2 regions of the Streptomyces sp. NBC_01445 genome follow, and region 1 is predicted to be linked to the other one. Evidence: riboswitches for the same ligand, from Rfam matches in the RefSeq annotation. Region 1 holds a riboswitch; the other holds the start of a gene.
The links. A riboswitch is a leader RNA that binds a small molecule or an ion and turns the genes downstream of it on or off. The one in region 1 is predicted to bind S-adenosylmethionine.
Positions count from the first base shown of each region.

Region 1 (4,524 bases):
GGGCGATCAGCCGCCGGCACTGTGCTCGACGGTCAGCCTCCGGCGACGGCCGGGATGATCGAGACGCCCGCGCCCGCCGGCGTCGCCGTCTCGAGGCCCTGCTCGAAGCGCACGTCGTCGTCGTTGACGTACACGTTGACGAAGCGGCGCAGCTTGCCCTGGTCGTCCAGGACGCGGGCCGCGATGCCCGTGTGGTTCTTCTCCAGGTCGGCGATGACCTCGGAGAGGGTGGCGCCCTCGGCGGCGACCTCGGCCTTGCCGCCGGTGTAGGTGCGCAGGATGGTGGGGATGCGGACGTTGACGCTCATGTCGGGCTGCAGCCTTTCCGTGCGGGTGTCGCGAGGGTTCGCGGGTCTTCGCGGGGTCTTCAGTGGGCGAGGCCCGCGTCGCGGAACGCGTCCAGGCTCGGGCGGATGGTGGCGGTCGCCTGGGACGTCTCGGCGACCGCGTCGAGGGTCTTGAGGCCGTCGCCGGTGTTGAGGACGACGGTGGTGAGCGCCGGGTCGATCAGGCCGGCCTCGATCAGCTTCTTCGTCACGCCGACCGTCACACCGCCCGCGGTCTCCGCGAAGATGCCCTCGGTCTGTGCGAGGAGCTTGATCGCCTCGACGACCTGCTCGTCGTTGACGTCCTCCACGGCGCCGCCGGTGCGGCGGGCGATGTCGAGGACGTACGGGCCGTCGGCCGGGTTGCCGATGGCGAGCGACTTGGCGATCGTGTTCGGCTTCTGGGGCCGCACGACGTCGTGACCGCCCTTGTAGGCGACGGAGACCGGCGAGCAGCCCTCGGCCTGGGCGCCGAAGAGCTTGTACGGCTTGTCCTCGACGAGGCCGAGCTTGATCAGCTCCTGGAGACCCTTGTCGATCTTCGTGAACTGGGAGCCGGACGCGATCGGGATGACCAGCTGGTCCGGGAGCCGCCAGCCGAGCTGCTCGCAGATCTCGTACGCCAGGGTCTTGGAACCCTCGCCGTAGTACGGGCGCAGGTTGACGTTGACGAAGCCCCAGCCCTCGCCGAGCGGGTCGCCGATGAGCTCGGAGCAGAAGCGGTTGACGTCGTCGTAGTTGCCCTCGATGCCGACGAGTTCGCCGCCGTAGACCGCGGCCATGACGACCTTGCCCTGCTCCAGGTCGTGCGGGATGAACACGCAGGAGCGGAAGCCGGCGCGGGCCGCGGCGGCGCCGACGGCGCCGGCGAGGTTGCCGGTGGAGGAGCAGGACAGGGTGGTGAAGCCGAAGGCGCGGGCGGCCTCGATGGCCTGGGCGACGACGCGGTCCTTGAAGGAGTGCGTGGGGTTGCCGGAGTCGTCCTTGACGAACAACTTGCCCTGCTCGACGCCGAGTTCACGGGCGAGGTTGTCCGCCTTGACGAGCTTGGTCCAGCCGGGGTTCAGGTTCGGCTTCTCGGCGACGTCGGCCGGGACGGGCAGGAGAGGGGCGTAGCGCCAGATGTTGGCGGGTCCGGCCTCGATCTCCTTGCGCAGCGACTCGGGGTCGCCCGTCGGCAGGTCGTAGGAGACTTCGAGCGGCCCGAAACACTCGGCACAGGCGAAGATCGGTCCGAGCGGGAAGCTGGTGCCGCACTCGCGGCAGGAAAGCGCCGAGGCGGGTCCGAGATCAACGGAAGTGGTGGTGGCGACAGTCTGCGCAGCCATGATGGCGAGGCCCTTTCTCCTCATCTTCCTCGCGGCGCATCTCGCCACGAGACGGAATTGGCACCTTCCCCACCTGGACCTCGGCAAGGTCGGCGGGAGGGTTGCCGGGACTTCAACGGGCCGTATCCCTCTGTCCCTCTGGATGAGCGCTATTCGGTTGTTGAGCTGGCGCTTGATCACTCAAGCGCGGCGGCGACCCCGACATGCGATGGTCACCGGCGTTGTTCAAGACTGTAACCGAAGGCCTGGACGCTTGAGATAGTCGTCCGAACCGCGAGATGGATCACAGTGCGTGACCCAGCGGGTTCGGCAGAACCGATAGAACCGAGAGATCCGACAGTGATCCGACAGTGATCCGACAGGTGAGGAGCCGCGCACTGTGCTGGAAGAAGTAGAGCGCTGGCTGAGCAGGCGTTCCTGGTCGGTGACCGACCGCCCGCTCCCTCAGCTGATCGCCGCGAAGCGCGCCGCGGGCACCTCGGTGAGCGTGGTGCTGCCCGCGCTGAACGAGGAGGAGACAGTCGGCGAGATCGTCGCCGAGATCCGGCGCGCCCTGATGACGGAGCGGGTGCCCCTGGTCGACGAGCTGGTGGTGATCGACTCGGGTTCGACGGACCGCACGGCCGAGGTCGCGCGGGCCGCCGGGGCGCGGGTCGTGCACCGGGACACGATCCTGCCGAGGATCCCGGCCGTGCCCGGCAAGGGCGAGGTGCTGTGGCGCTCGCTGCTCGTCACCAGCGGCGACATCGTCTGTTTCGTGGACGCGGACCTGAAGGAGTTCTCCGCGGACTTCGTCTCGGGGATCGTGGGCCCGCTGCTCACGGATCCCGGCGTGGACTTCGTGAAGGCGATGTACGACCGTCCGCTCGGGTCCGCCGCGGGTCAGGGCGGCCGGGTCACGGAGCTGGTGGCGCGCCCGCTCCTGAATCTGCACTGGCCGCTCCTTGCGGGGTTCGTGCAGCCGCTCGGCGGCGAGTACGCGGCCCGCCGGTCGCTCCTCGAGCGCCTGCCGTTCCCGGTCGGTTACGGGGTTGAGCTGGGCCTCCTCGTCGACGCGCTGCACACGGTGGGCCTGGACGCGCTCGGGCAGGTCGACGTCGGCGTGCGCAAGCACCGGCACCAGGACGGGCAGGCGCTCGGGCGAATGGCGGCGGCGATCTACCGCACCGCACAGCTGCGGCTCGCGCGCGGGCACCTCGTACGTCCCGTGCTCACCCAGTTCGAGCGCGGGGAACAGGGATTCGAGCCGCGCACGCACGACGTGGACACCGAGGAACGCCCCCCGATGACCGAAATCACCGAGTACGCGGAGCGCCGCGTGGCGTAGCCGGGGGCAATCGTATGTTTTGCCTACATTGCCCTTTATGTGGCTCAGACAAGTTTCGGGTGGGCGACGGCTGCGCGCAGCCGCGACCCGCACCGCCGGGGCGCTCGTCGCCACGGCCACCGCGCTGACGGCGCTCGGCGCCGCGACCCCCGCCTCGGCCGACGTGGTCACCCCGTTCACCAAGCGCTACGACGAAGCGCTGTACGGGGACTTCGTGACCATCGGCAACACCGTCATGGGCTGTCCGGCCGCGCCGGCCGACCTGGCGGCCCGTTGCGCGGTCGCCGCCGGCGGCCGGGGCAGCGACAGCAACAACGCGTTCGTGATGCAGCGCGTCAACACGGCCGGTACGACGGGCGGTTACGGCTCGAGCACCGGCCGGGTGACGATCCCACCGGGGGCGAAAGTGGCGTACGCCCGCCTGTTCTACGGCGGCAACGACGGCACGTACAAGGGCCCGAGCGGCGCGGAGCTCGCGCGGTGCGACATCTCCGGCGCCGATGTGGAGCCCTCGCCGAGCGCCCCGCTCGCCGCCCTGCCCGTGGTCGCCGTGAACGGCAGGGCCGCGGCGAGCGTCTCCACCGAGTACCTGGTCCGGGACCCGGCGGCCGCCGACGGCCCGCACTACTACACGGGCGAGGCCGACGTCACGAGCCTGTTCGCCGGCGTCACCGGCACCGGCGCGCCCGTCCCCGTCGCGGTCGGCGGCATCTGGGCACCCAACGGCAAGGGCTGCGCGGCCGGCTGGTCGATGACCGTCGTCTACAAGTACGACGCGCCGAACTCCATGTACGCCCCGGGCCGGCGCACCGTGTACGTCTACGGCGGGCATGTCCTCCAGCGCCCCGTCTCGCCCGCGACCACGATCGGCGTGAGCGGCTTCCACCGCGCGGGCGACGGCAAGGTGCGGGCGGGCGTCACCGCGTACGAGAGCGACTGGAACATGCCGGGCGACCGGTTCCTGGTCGACGGCAAGAACGTCACCGAAGCTCACACCGGCAACACCAACAACTTCTTCATCAGCCAGGACGACGGCGCCGTCTCTCCGAAGACGGTCAACAACCTGAGCATCGACGCGAAGGAGTTCGAGCTCCCCGACGGGGCCGTCCCGCCGGGCGCCACCTCCACCCAGCTGACGTTCACCACCAAGGGCGACGCCTACGTCCCCTCGGCGCTCGCCCTGTCCGTCCCGGTCCCCGACCTGGAGGTCACCAGGACGGCGAGCCCGAAGGCGGTGCGCCCCGGCGACACCATCACCTACACGGTGAAGGCGAAGAACATCAGCTCGCTCGACTACCCGAACGCCGAGTTCAGCGACGACCTGACCGGCAACCTCGACGACGCGACGTACAACGGCGACGTGCGCACGGACCTCGGCCACGTCTCGTACACCGCGCCGAGGATCGGCTACACCGGCGACATCCCGGCCGGGAAGACCGCCACCATCACGTACTCGGTGAAGGTCCACGACCCGGTCCGTGGCGACGGGAGGCTGCCGGGCGGCGTCGAGGTGCAGTCACCGCTCTCCAACTGCGGGGCCGGC
Region 1 is NZ_CP109485.1:5,715,133-5,719,656, reverse strand. It holds gene OG574_RS26145 (MoaD/ThiS family protein) at 33-308, opposite strand; gene thrC (threonine synthase) at 368-1,678, opposite strand; SAM riboswitch class I at 1,672-1,803, opposite strand; gene OG574_RS26135 (glucosyl-3-phosphoglycerate synthase) at 2,034-2,981, shown strand; gene OG574_RS26130 (DUF7927 domain-containing protein) at 3,019-4,524, shown strand, end outside.

Region 2 (4,524 bases), 1.5 Mb from region 1:
CCGGGGTGCCGGCGCCGAAGCTGACGCGGATCGCGTTGAGGGACTTCTCGCCGGGCGCGGCCTCGGGCGCCCCGCACTCCCCCTGCGACTGCGGGTCGCTGCCCAGCAGGGTGCGCACGAGAGGGTGGGCGCAGAAGAGGCCGTCGCGCACGCCGATGCCGTACTCGGCGGAGAGCGCGGCCGCGAAGTGCGAGCTGTTCCAGCCGTCGACGACGAACGAGATGACGCCGACGCGCGGGGCGTCGTCACCGAACAGCGAGAGCACCTTCACCTCGGGCACGGCGGCGAGACCGTCGCGGACCTTGCCGATCAGGAACTGCTCGCGGGCGACGAGCGAGTCGAAGCCCGCCTCGGTGAGCGCCTTGCAGGCGGAGGCGATGGAGTAGACGCCGATGACGTTCGGCGAACCGGCCTCGTGGCGGGCGGCGCTGTCGTGCCACTCGACGTCCACACCGCCGTCGGCGCGCCGCGCGACCTTGCGGGAGGCGCCGCCGCCGGCGAGGTAGGGCTCGGAGTCCTGGAGCCAGTCGGCGCGGCCCGCGAGGACGCCGGAGCCGAAGGGCGCGTACAGCTTGTGCCCGGAGAAGGCGACCCAGTCGACGTCGAGGTCCTGGATGTCGACGGGGTGGTGCGGGGCGAGCTGCGCGGCGTCGAGGACGATGCGGGCGCCGTGCGCGTGGGCGGCGGCGGCGAGCTCACGGACGGGCCACAGCTCGCCGGTGACGTTCGAGGCACCCGTGACGCACACCAGGGCGGGGCCGTAGGGGTCGCGGCCGGCGAGGGCGCGCTCCAGGGTCTGGACGGCCTCGCCGGGCGTGCGCGGCGCGTTCAGGTACGTCACCCGGGCGTCGCGCCAGGGCAGGAGCGAGGCGTGGTGCTCGGTCTCGAAGACGAAGACCTCGCAGTCGGCGGGGAGCACGGCGGCGAGCAGGTTGAGCGAGTCCGTGGTCGACCGGGTGAAGATCACCTGGTCGTCCGCGCGGCAGCCGAGGAACTCGGCGACGGTCACGCGGGAGTTCTCGAAGAGGTCGGTCGACAGCTGCGACAGGTACCCGGCGCCGCGGTGCACGCTGCCGTAGTACGGCGCGTAGGCCGCCACGTCGTCCCAGACCCGCTGGAGCGCCGGGGCGCTGGCCGCGTAGTCGAGGGCCGCGTAGCTGACCTCGCCCCCGGTGACGAGCGGAACGGTGACATCCCGGCCCAGAACCGGCAGAGCCCCGGGAATTTCATGACAAAGCGACTGGTCGGCGGCAGCAGTGGGGACAGACATGGCGAACTCCCGTGAGAGACAAGCGAATTGACCACGCCGGAGCCGATGGCTCGACGGCGCAGCTGAAAAGGGAAAAGGTGTGCGGAGGTGGGGCGGAGATGCCCTATCGCATTCGCTTGCTCACGAGACTGCTCCCTTGAGGACCAGGACCCCAGGGTGTGCAGGGGTCCGCGCTTGCAGAGCACCTTGCTGTGCACTGCCTGGTCTTCACCCGGGGCACCCCGCCACGGACGGAGGGTTGCCGGACAGCGAGCCGGGGCCTAATCGCTGTCACTCATGACCTGCCGAGAAGTATGCCAGCTGATCGCTTCGTCGCAACAGCGTGTCCGCATCCCGGACGGAGCGTGGTGGGGAGGCACCGGACGGCACCTCCCCACCCCTTCTGTCCTGCACGTTTACGCGTTGCTGGCCGCCACCCAGCGCTCCAGCGTCCGCTTCGCCGAGCCCGAGTCGATCGACTCCGCGGCGCGGGCCATGCCGGCCCGGAGCTGGTCGGTCAGGGGGCCCTCGCCGGGCGTGAGAGCCACGAGCGCCGCCGCCGAGTTGAGGAGGACCGCGTCCCGTACCGGGCCCCTCTCACCGTCCAGCAGGCGGCGGGCCACCTCCGCGTTGTACGACGCGTCGGCGCCCCGCAGCGCGGACACCGGAACCAGGTCGATGCCGACGTCCCGCGGGTCGAAGGCCTCCTCGCGCACAGTGCCGTCCCGGACCACCCAGATCCGCGAGGTCGCCGTCGTCGTCAGCTCGTCCAGGCCGTCGTCGCCGCGGAAGACGAGGGACGAGTGGCCGCGCTCGGCGAAGACACCGGCCACGATGGGCGCCATCCGCGCGTCGGCGACACCGACGGCCTGGGCCCGCACCTTGGCAGGGTTGGTCAGCGGACCGAGGAAGTTGAACGTCGTGCGGATGCCCAGTTGGCCGCGCGCCGCCGCCACGTGCCGCAGCGCCGGGTGGAACTTCACGGCGAAGCAGAACGTGATCCCGGCCTCGTCCGCGACCTCGGCCACGCGCTTCGGCGTCAGCTCCAGATTCACGCCGAGCTTCTCCAGGACGTCCGAGGCGCCGGACGCCGACGAGGCGGCGCGGTTGCCGTGCTTGACGACCTTGGCGCCCGTGCCCGCGATGACGATCGCCGACATCGTGGAGATGTTGACCGTCTTGGCGCCGTCGCCGCCCGTGCCGACGATGTCGACCGTGTCGCCCGGGACCTCGATCACGTTGGCGTGCTCGTACATGGACCGTACGAGGCCGGAGATCTCCTCCACGGTCTCGCCCTTGGCGCGCATGGCCACCGCGAACCCGGCGATCTGCACGTCCGTGGCCTCGCCCCGCATGATGCGGTCCATGGCCCAGGCGGTGTCGTCGGCGCTCTGGTCGCGCCCTTCGAGGAGGCCGTTCAGGAGCTGGGGCCAGGAACGGCCCGCCGCGGTATTGCCTCCTGCGGGGGTCACAGCATTCATCTGCCGCTCCTGGTTTTCAGTGTGTATGGGAACAAGGCCACCCTATCCAGCCCGGAGAGCGGCAAAGAGCCCCGTCCAGTGCCTGGACGGGGCTCTCACCGTGGCGACCGTGCGGTCAGTTCAGGTGATCAGTGGTGGCCGTGGCCGCTGGTGATCTCCTTGTACTCCTCGACAGTCGGCTTGGGGATCTGGCTCTCCTCGCCGTACATCCCGTCGGAGAGCCTGGCCCGCAGCTTCTCCGTACCGGACACCTTGCGCTCCACACCGTTCTCGTCGACCGTCGGGCCGACCTCGAGCGGCGCGTACTGCTCGTGCGCGGTGAGGGTGTGCAGGGCGTCGGGCCCGAGCGGCTCGTGGACCTCGATGAACTCACCGTGCGGCAGGCGCTTGATGAGGCCGGACTCGCGTCCGTGCAGCACCTTGTCCTTGTCGCGGCGCTGGAGGCCGAGGCAGATCCGCTTGGTGATGAGGAAGGTCAGCACGGGCACGATGAAGAACCCGATACGCACGAACCAGGTGATCGCGTTGATCGACAGGTGGAAGTGCGTGGCCCAGAGGTCGTTACCACCACCGAGAAGCAGGACGAAGTACCAGCTGATCCAGGCGGCACCGAACGCGGTCCGGGTCGGGACGTTGCGCGGGCGGTCCAGGATGTGGTGCTCGCGCTTGTCGCCGGTGATCCAGGACTCGATGAACGGGTAGACCGCGATCACCACCAGGACCAGCGGGAAGATCATCAGCGGGATGAACACACCCAGGACGAGCGTGTGACCCCAGAGGTTGATCTCCCAGCCCGGCATGAAGCGGATCAGTCCCTCGGAGAAGCCCATGTACCAGTCGGGCTGCGCGCCGGTGGAGACCTGGTCGACCCGGTACGGGCCCATGGCCCAGATCGGGTTGACCGACGCGATCGCGGCGACGGCCGCGATGACACCGAAGACCAGGAAGAAGAAGCCACCCGCCTTGGCCATGTAGACCGGGAGCAGCGGCATGCCGACGACGTTCTTGTTCGTCTTTCCGGGGCCCGCGAACTGCGTGTGCTTGTGGTAGAAGACCAGGATCAGGTGAGCGACCACGAGACCGAGCATGATGCCCGGCAGCAGCAGGATGTGGACCGAGTAGAACCGCGCGACGAAGTCGCCGCCCGGGAACTCGCCGCCGAAGAGGAAGAACGACAGGTACGTGCCGACGATCGGCACGGACAGGACCGCGCCCTCCATGAAGCGGACACCGGTGCCGGAGAGCAGGTCGTCCGGGAGCGAGTAACCGGTGAAGCCGGTGAACATGCCGAGGACGAACAGCAGGAAGCCGAACACCCAGTTGACCTCACGCGGCTTGCGGAAAGCACCCGTGAAGAACACGCGCATCATGTGCACGAACATGCCGGCGAGGAAGATCAGCGCCGCCCAGTGGTGGATCTGCCGGATCAGCAGACCACCGCGCACCTCGAAGGAGATGTGCATGGTCGAGTTGAACGCCTCGGACATCAGCTGTCCCTGCAGCGGGACGTAGCTGCCGTGGTACTCCACCTCGTTCATCGACGGGTGGAAGAACAGCGTCAGGTACACACCCGTGAGGATGATGATGATGAAGCTGTACAGGCAGATCTCACCGAGCATGAAGGACCAGTGGTCCGGGAAGATCTTGCGCATGTTGGCCTTGGCCAGGGAGTAGATCCCGAGCCGGCCGTCCGCCCAGTCGGCCACCCGCTCACCGGCGGGCGCCTTCTCGCGCGAGGACGCGTCGTTGGTCGTCGAAGTGCTCATCCGCGCTCCCAGAAAGCAGGACCGACGG
Region 2 is NZ_CP109485.1:7,197,404-7,201,927, reverse strand. It holds gene OG574_RS32715 (aminotransferase class V-fold PLP-dependent enzyme) at 1-1,270, opposite strand, end outside; SAM riboswitch class IV at 1,436-1,552, opposite strand; gene trpD (anthranilate phosphoribosyltransferase) at 1,666-2,730, opposite strand; gene qcrB (cytochrome bc1 complex cytochrome b subunit) at 2,859-4,496, opposite strand; gene qcrA (cytochrome bc1 complex Rieske iron-sulfur subunit) at 4,493-4,524, opposite strand, start outside.
Region 2: another riboswitch for S-adenosylmethionine. It lies ahead of OG574_RS32715 (aminotransferase class V-fold PLP-dependent enzyme); the one in region 1 lies ahead of thrC (threonine synthase).